DNA from 4 places in the Pseudoalteromonas sp. SG43-8 genome. Region 1 is predicted to be linked to each of the others. Evidence: predicted binding sites of a transcription regulator. Region 1 holds the regulator's gene; each other region holds the start of a gene.
What was found. Region 1 encodes sigma-54, which starts transcription at its own class of promoters, with help from an activator protein. Its sites were predicted from a motif close to GTTGGCACGNNNNTNGNNT; they were not measured.
Positions count from the first base shown of each region.

Region 2: fliS (flagellar export chaperone FliS) is a predicted target of sigma-54. The motif match lies at 860-878, and genes of this name have one in related genera.
Region 3: glnA (glutamate--ammonia ligase) is a predicted target of sigma-54. The motif match lies at 887-905, and genes of this name have one in related genera.
Region 4: H5122_RS13015 (BON domain-containing protein) is a predicted target of sigma-54. The motif match lies at 1,179-1,197, and genes of this name have one in related genera.

Region 1 is NZ_JACJEX010000002.1:207,547-209,756, reverse strand. Features, by position in the region: gene lptB (LPS export ABC transporter ATP-binding protein) at 1-297, shown strand, start outside; gene H5122_RS06145 (RNA polymerase factor sigma-54) at 367-1,866, shown strand; gene hpf (ribosome hibernation promoting factor) at 1,893-2,180, shown strand; gene ptsN (PTS IIA-like nitrogen regulatory protein PtsN) at 2,185-2,210, shown strand, end outside.
Region 2 is NZ_JACJEX010000011.1:95,387-97,596, forward strand. Features, by position in the region: gene H5122_RS16465 (sigma-54-dependent Fis family transcriptional regulator) at 1-531, opposite strand, end outside; gene fliS (flagellar export chaperone FliS) at 977-1,378, shown strand; gene H5122_RS16475 (hypothetical protein) at 1,387-1,701, shown strand; gene fliD (flagellar filament capping protein FliD) at 1,798-2,210, opposite strand, start outside.
Region 3 is NZ_JACJEX010000008.1:103,177-105,386, reverse strand. Features, by position in the region: gene glnA (glutamate--ammonia ligase) at 1-831, opposite strand, end outside; gene typA (translational GTPase TypA) at 1,339-2,210, shown strand, end outside.
Region 4 is NZ_JACJEX010000006.1:131,440-133,649, forward strand. Features, by position in the region: gene srmB (ATP-dependent RNA helicase SrmB) at 1-997, shown strand, start outside; gene H5122_RS13015 (BON domain-containing protein) at 1,271-1,591, shown strand; gene H5122_RS13020 (mechanosensitive ion channel family protein) at 2,167-2,210, opposite strand, start outside.

The sequences.
Region 1 (2,210 bases):
CGTCGTGTAGAAATAGCACGAGCGCTGGCAGCAGATCCTAAATTTATATTACTGGATGAACCGTTTGCCGGTGTTGACCCTATTTCGGTATTAGATATAAAGAAAATAATAGAACATCTTAAAAATCGTGGGATTGGAGTATTAATTACCGACCATAACGTAAGAGAGACCCTTGATGTTTGCGAAAAAGCCTACATTGTTTCTCATGGGGAGCTGATTGCATCAGGTACTCCAGAACACGTATTAAATGATAAAACAGTACGCGATGTTTATTTAGGCGAGCAATTTAGGCTGTAACATTTACGCCATGTCTTTAAGCATCTGCTAGTATTAATTATAACAACATAAAAGGATTGTTAGAGATACATGAGGCAATCACTACAGCTGCGCATGGGCCAGCAACTTACAATGACTCCACAGCTGCAACAAGCTATTCGTTTGTTGCAACTCAGTACATTGGATCTCCAGCAAGAAATACAAGAAGCTCTCGACAGTAATCCACTATTAGAGGTTGAAGAGGCAGACTATTCTGAAGACGCTGCTGGTAAAAACGAGCAAAAAGCTGATACCGATGACATAACTGTTAGCGCATCTGCTGATGATGCTCCGAGCGAATATGAACAAGATACTGGTGAAGCACTTGCAAAAGACACGCTAAGTGACGACATGGCTATGGATGTTAGTTGGGATGAGTACATGAGTGCCGCTCCTGCAGCCTCATCAGGTCCAATGCCTGAAGACGAATCAATATACCAAGGCGCCTCTACTGAAACGCTCCATGAGTATTTAATGTGGCAATTACAACTAACGCCATTTAGCCCTACCGATGAAGCCATCGCTATTGCGATTGTAGAGGCCGTCGATGATTCAGGTATTTTAACATTAAGCTGCGAAGAGATTTTAGAAAGCTTTAATCAAGAAAACGAAGATGATAACGAAGTCGAACTTGATGAAATTGAAGCGGTATTAAAACGCATCCAACTGTTTGATCCTGTGGGTATTGCTGCACGTAGTTTACAAGAGTGTTTGTGTATTCAGCTTAATCAATTTGATAAAGAAACACCTTACATTAATGAAACGAAAATGATTTTAACCGAGCATATTGATCTATTAGCAGCTCGCGACTATCGTACATTAATGAAAAAAACTAAGCTTAAAGAAGAAGAGCTTAAAGAAGTGATGACACTAATACATACTCTCAACCCAAAACCTGCAGATACTATTGTAAGGGAAGAATCTGAGTATGTTATTCCTGATGTGTCAGTTAAAAAAATTAAAGGCCGCTGGGTTGTCGAATTAAACCCAGATAGCATGCCTAAAATTCGTGTTAATAGCCAATACGCGGCAATGTCTCGCACTGTAAAATCAAGTGGCGACAGCCAGTTTATTCGCTCACATTTACAAGAAGCTAAATGGTTTATTAAAAGCTTAGAAAGTAGAAACGACACGCTATTAAAAGTTACTAATTGTATTGTTAAGCAACAACAAGGCTTTTTTGAACATGGCCCTGAAGCCATGAAACCAATGGTTTTAAATGATGTCGCTGAAATGGTAGAAATGCACGAATCGACAATTTCGCGCGTGACTACTCAAAAGTACATGCATACACCCCGTGGTATATTTGAGCTTAAATATTTTTTCTCAAGCCATGTAAGTACTGAAAACGGTGGTGAATGTTCATCTACAGCAATACGTGCGCTTATCCGAAAATTAATCGCAGCAGAAAACTCAGCAAAACCATTGAGTGATAGCAAAATAGCGGATATATTGGCTGAGCAAGGAATTAAAGTAGCGAGACGTACAATCGCAAAATACCGCGAATCTCTTGCTATTCCACCGTCAAATCAGCGTAAAAGCCTGATTTAAGACGCTAAACTAAGAGGGTAATGCTTATGCAACTAAACTTAACTGGTCGTCACGTAGAATTAACCGATTCACTAAGAGACTATATTAATACTAAATTTGCGAAGCTTGAAAGACACTCTGATCATATTAATAATGTTCATGTCATTCTCGATGTAGAAAAGTTAAATCAAAAAGCAGAAGCCACAATACACGTAAGCGGTGCTGAGCTATTTGCCTCTACAGAACATCAAGATATGTATGCCGCTATTGACTCGTTGATCGACAAGCTCGATCGCCAAGTAATCAAACACAAAGAGAAGCTTGCTCGACACTAATATGATGAAATTAAGTTCACTTATATGCCA
Region 2 (2,210 bases), on a different contig from region 1:
AATGCGCTTTGAAAGCAGGTGTACATTACGGGCAACCACTTCTTTACCAGTGCCTGATTCGCCTAAAATTAAAACATTAGCATCGGTTTTTGCCACTTGTTCAATTAAAAAGCGAACATCTTTTACGGCCTCTGTTTCACCAACAAGTCCGTCAAAAGTTTTATGTGGTTTAGAATGCTTATGCTCATTTGGCAACATGCGCTGATACTGCTGGCAATCGTGAAGTAACTGCGTTGTCACTTCGTGATTAAATGGCTCGCAAATAAGCCCCACCACATTAGCTATACTTAATAGTGGTTTTAGCGTTTCGCCAATTAATAAAAACGGTAATGTTGGATAGCGTTTAATTAAGCTTTCGTGGTCAAGTGATTGCAACGCTCCTAAAATAATCATGCATTCTTGCTGCTGATATTTTTTGCATTCTTGTTCAAAGCAGTCTTCGCTTAATAGTTGTACAGCTTCACCAATAAAGCCAAGTGAAGCATTTAACCCTATTGCGCGGTTGTTATTATTATCTAAAATCAAGATCATATTTAGCGAGCCGTACTTTCACTAATTTGTATAATTAGTTAAATTGTAAGCCAGTTCAGCATGGATGCAAGTGATAGCGGCAGTTTTTTGACATAAACGCCAAAAAACAGACGGGCTAGTTAAGTCAATCATACTTAATAGTTAATCATTAAGTATGAGTTGTAGTTTTAACTTAGTTATTACTCAGCGATTACTTAACGATTACCTAAATACAACTTAGCTCTAATAATTAATTTACTTGGCAATAAAAATGCTATTGTTAGTAAATAAACTCAATTATAAATTTAAGTTGAAGTTACTAATGCCGATATACAAACAAGTGAAAATGCTTGGCATTAATATTGCTTTGTTCTTGTAAAAGTAATAAAAGCTTTATTAAATTTTTATGTAAGTTTTTACATCAACTTTCACATAATTTTATTGTTTTAAATTTTAGGATCATCCCATGGCTCATGTCTCAGTAAAAAAATACGGTCAAGTTCGTGCTAGCAGCATTGCCGAAATGGCCCCTTACGAACAAATAAACCTTATATTCAGTAATATCATCGGTCGCTTAGCAGCAACAAAAGGGTTTATTGAGCGCAAAGAAATACAAAAAAAAGGTGAAAATATTTCGGCCTGTGTTTTATTATTTGGTGCACTGCAAGACGCACTTAATTTGGAAGTAGAACAAGACCCTAGTATTTCTAACAATTTATTGGCACTTTACGATTACTGCCAACGCCGTTTAACGCAAGCGAACATAAACAACGATATTGAAGCAATTATTGAAGTATCAAGTATTGTTAAAGAAATTAAAGAAGGTTGGGATAACATTCCGCTCGATCAACGCAGCCCTGCGGTTTAATTTCAATTATGGACTCGCCAACATCTTCAGAGCAACTAACAAATTACTCTGAGCTCATACAAACGTTGCTTAGTAATATTGAAGTGTTAGTAAATGGTAATAACGCAGACGAAGCTCGGCCTCTTTTAGACACTTTAAATACTGAACTAAAGCAATGGTGCGAAAGCAGCGACGGCCCAAGTGCAGAGCAATTAGAATTAATTCAGCTTCGTATAAATACCATTTTAGTAAAAGCGAATAGTGCAAAAAACGAGTCATCTAAAGCTATTATTAAACATAAAAAGTCAGGAAAGGCGATTAAAGCTTATAAAGCAAGTCTCTAAAATCTACTTAAATAGAAAACACAAAAAAACCGTTTTAAATAACGGTTTTTTTGTGTTTTCTTAATTTAGTTATTAATTTAATATCATACTTATCTACTAAGAGTTATCTCGTACTACGCCTGGCATATTCTCTAATTGAGCTTGAACATAACTGCTGGTGTTATTAAGGCTCGCCACTAATAAATCCATCGCATTATATTGAGCATATAATCGAGACGATAGCGACTCCATTTTACTAGCAAGGCTCACGCGCTGATCATCTATGTCATCGAGTTGATTTGTTTTACTATCAATCCGGTTTTGTATAATGCCGTCGGAATCTGTATAAAAGCTCATTAGCTCATCAAACGACTGCGCAAAACCATCATCGTCATCACCTACAAAAAACTGCTGCACTAAATTTACATCTGCGTCTATTTGCTCATCGAGTGTTTCTGTATTTAGGGTTAATACACCGTAGCGATCTGTTTCAACACCTAATTGCGAAAGCGATAACGAGTTTCCATCAC
Region 3 (2,210 bases), on a different contig from region 1:
ATCTTTAGCAAGTGACTGGTGACAATGCATACCAGAACCGTTATCACCAACAACTGGCTTAGGCATAAACGTTGCTGTTTTACCGTATAAGTGAGCCATGTTATGGATAACATATTTCATTTCTTGGATTTCATCCGCTTTTAATACCATTGTATTAAAGCGAGTAGCAATCTCGTTTTGACCTGCTGTTGCAACTTCGTGGTGATGTGCTTCTACTACTTGGCCCATTTCTTCTAGAACTAGACACGTAGCTGAACGCCAATCTTGGAAGTCATCAACAGGAGCAACTGGGAAGTAACCGCCTTTAATACCTGGACGGTGACCTGTGTTGCCATCTGCATACTCTTTATCTGAGTTCCAAGCAGCTTGCTTAGAATCAATTTTGTACATAGAACCAGACATATCTGATTTGTATTTAACGTCGTCAAATACGAAAAACTCTGGCTCAGGGCCAAATAAAACTGTATCTGCAATACCTGTAGAGCGCATGTAATCTTCAGCACGCTTAGCAACAGAACGCGGGTCGCGCTCATAACCTTGAAGCGTTGAAGGCTCTACTACGTCACAACGTACGATTAATGTTGATTCTTCAGTGAAAGGGTCTAGTTTGATTGATTCAGCAACTGGCATTAATACCATGTCTGATTCGTTTATGCCTTTCCAGCCTGCAATTGAAGAACCGTCAAACATTTTACCGTCTTCAAAAAAGTCTTCATCAACTTGGTGATGAGGAATAGATACATGTTGTTCTTTACCCTTAGTGTCAGTAAAGCGTAAATCAATGAACTTAACGTCATTTTCTTTAATAAAATCTAAAACCGATTGTGACATGTGTCCTCCAACTATTGGGTTTTGTTATTGCTGCATAATTGCTTTGGGATTTACTAAGCTGATTTTGTGCCATTTTTATAACTAGCTGTTTATAAATTAAAAAAATATCGTTGCATCAAAATGGAATGTACAAACGCACTATATTGGTGCGTAAATTTTCCTTTTTGGTGCAAAATTTACAGGGCACAATTTGCTGCTAATTTAATCGCTCGGAAATAGCATAACCTAAATGCAAAAGAGTACCAAAAAGATCAGCAAAATAGCCAAAAAGGCTGTTTTTCAAAAAAAATTTGAAATTTAATTCATATAATTGTCATATATAAAACAGATACTTAGTAAAAGTATTGAGAAAGTTTTGAAATTTATATTGGATAAACTTTCATCCATGTCATTAATGAGGGATAATATGCGCCCTTTTAAATCCTATGCTGGGACATCTCGCGAAAGCGTGGATGAGTGCGTAGATCTTGCAGGATCAATGAGAATTTAATTTCTCTGAGTAAATATATGAGCATCGAACAGTTAAGAAATATAGCGATTATCGCGCACGTTGACCATGGTAAAACAACACTGGTTGACAAACTACTTGAGCAATCAGGTACATTAGAAACACGCGGCGGTAACGAAGAGCGCGTGATGGACTCAAACGACATTGAGAAAGAACGTGGTATTACCATTTTGGCTAAAAACACAGCCATTTCTTGGAATGACTACCATATCAATATCGTAGATACCCCGGGACACGCCGATTTCGGTGGTGAAGTTGAACGCGTACTTTCGATGGCTGACTCAGTATTATTACTTGTTGATGCTCAAGAAGGTCCAATGCCGCAAACGCGTTTCGTTACGCAAAAAGCATTCGCGCAAGGCTTAAAGCCAATCGTCGTTATCAATAAAATTGATAAGCCAGGCGCTCGTCCAGATTGGGTTATGGATCAAATCTTTGATTTATTCGACAACCTTGGCGCGACTGACGAACAGTTAGACTTTAAAGTAATCTACGCTTCAGCAATCAACGGTTGGGCAACACTAGATTTAGACGAACCATCAGACAACATGGAACCTATGTTCAAGATGATCGTTGAAGAAGTATCACCACCGGATGCAGATCCTGAAGGTGACTTCCAAATGCAAATTTCTCAACTAGATTACAACTCTTATGTTGGTGTAGTTGGTATTGGTCGTATTAAACGTGGTTCTGTTGCTCCTAACCAACAAGTTACTATTATCAGTGCTGATGGCACTACACGTAATGGTAAAATTGGTGCAGTACAAAGCTACCTAGGTCTTGAGCGTATCGAAACTGATAGAGCTTACGCTGGTAACATCGTAACTGTAACAGGTATTGGTGAGCTTAAGATTTCTGATACAGTTTGTTT
Region 4 (2,210 bases), on a different contig from region 1:
CGTTATGACCCCGACTCGTGAATTGGCTTATCAAATTCATGAACAATGTGAACTGCTAGCTAAACGCACACACCTAAAAATTGGTGTAGTAACAGGCGGTATTAACTACGGCACGCATAAAGAAATTTTCGAAAAAAATAACGATATTTTAATCGCCACACCAGGTCGATTAATGGAATACCTAGAAACCGAAAACTTTCATGCTGAACACGTAGAAATGCTTATTATCGATGAAGCAGATCGCATGTTAGACATGGGTTTCAAAAAAGAAATGAGCCGTATTTGTGACGAAGCTAAAAATCGTCGCCAATGTTTTTTATTCTCAGCAACACTCGAAGGTGACAGCGTAGAAAGGTTTGCTGAAAAAACATTAAACGACCCTGCACTGCTTGAAGCTGAATCGTCACGTAAAGAAAAAGCTAAAATTCACCAGTGGGTACATTTAGCCGATGACTATCATCACAAACTAGAGCTTTTAGTAAATACCTTAAATGGTCCAGACGTGACTAAAGCAATTGTGTTTGTTAAAACCCGTGAGCGTTTAGAAACACTGATTGGCGAGCTAACCAATAATGGCGTTAAAGCAGCTTGGTTACGCGGCGAAATGCCACAAGACAAACGTATGAAAGCCATGGAAAACTTCCACAGTGGCAAAACACGTATCTTAATTGCTACCGACGTAGCTGCACGTGGTATTGACGTATCTGACATTAGCCACGTTATTAACTTTGATATGCCGCGCACTGCCGACGTATACGTACACCGTATTGGTCGTACTGGCCGTGCTGGTAAAAAAGGGATTGCAATATCATTAGTTGAAGCACACGACATTGGTATTTTGTATAAAGTAGAGCGCTACGTTGAACAAAAACTAAAACGCCGTGTAATTAAAGGTGTTGAGCCACAGCACAAAGAAGCTAAGCCACCGGCTAAAAAGCGTAAAGATCCAGTAAAAATGAAAGCCAAGAAAAAGGCCAAGGTTAAAAAGAAAAAGTAACCTAACATATTTTTATTCTAAGCCGACTTTTGTCGGCTTTTTTAATGCAAGCCTTACAGGCTCTGGTGTTTGTACCTGTTACATATGTAACCCAAGCATGTAACTCATACTCATTTAAATGTAATTTTTGCCCACCTTAATTCCCACTTAATAAAATTACCTTATATTTCATAGCGTTAATATTGGCACCGAAATTGTAACTACAAAGATAACCTAGCCGATGGAATTTCCATTTTGTGGCTGCACTATTCACCGTAATGTAAGGATTAAGTTATGAACCGCTTCAAGTTAACTATCGCTTTAGTATCATTTTGTTGTTTATTTTTATTAGCTTGCGCTACAAAGGTAAGTGCAGCAACCAACATGGCCGTAGTAAGCAGTGTAGCCACTCAACCTAACCTACAACAAACTATCACCAACACCCTACGAACTAACCCTAACCTGGCGTTAAGTGATATTCGTGTGCAGGTAAAAAATGGTGAAGTAGATTTATACGGTGAAGCACAAACTGGTTTTCAGCGCGCACTAGCTCAAAAGTTTTTAGAAAATATAGATGGGGTTAAAATCATTCGTAACAAAATTAGCGTTATTTAATACGCACCACAAAACCTATTTGTATAACTAATTCATAAGCGCGGCTTGTTACTCCAACACAAGCTGCGCTTTTTTATATTCTTTTTAAGGCAAGTTTTACAGCTGTGAAAAAGATAAAATAAAGCCTAAGCAATACGATTATTTCTCACCCTAAAGCGATAGCTCACACTTATACTTTAGAAGATAGATTTAGAATTGATGCTAGCGTGTTTGTCTTTGCTCTTTTAACCCTTAAGTTAACCCAATTGATACTGAAAAAGCTTACACACATTCTTTAGCCGACCTAACTGGCTTAAAAAGGATGATTTATTTAGTTATTGAAATAGATGAGAGCGTTATTTCAGAGTGTGCGGCAAGGCAGTAAAAAAATCGTTGGGTAAACACTACTTTTACTTGTTAATACTCCCATGGCCAAACGCAACTAATCAGAATTGATATTCAATAAACACAAAACTAGGTATTTAAACTTTTAGCTAATAATCCGTTTATACAAAAAGCGCATTTTTACTCTGTAAAAATGCGCTGTTGGTAAGTAACTATTTCCCAATGCTTTTGCCTAATGAGTTTTAACTAAATTACTCACTTTGGCTAGAGTCAGCACCGTCGCTACTGTCTTTAT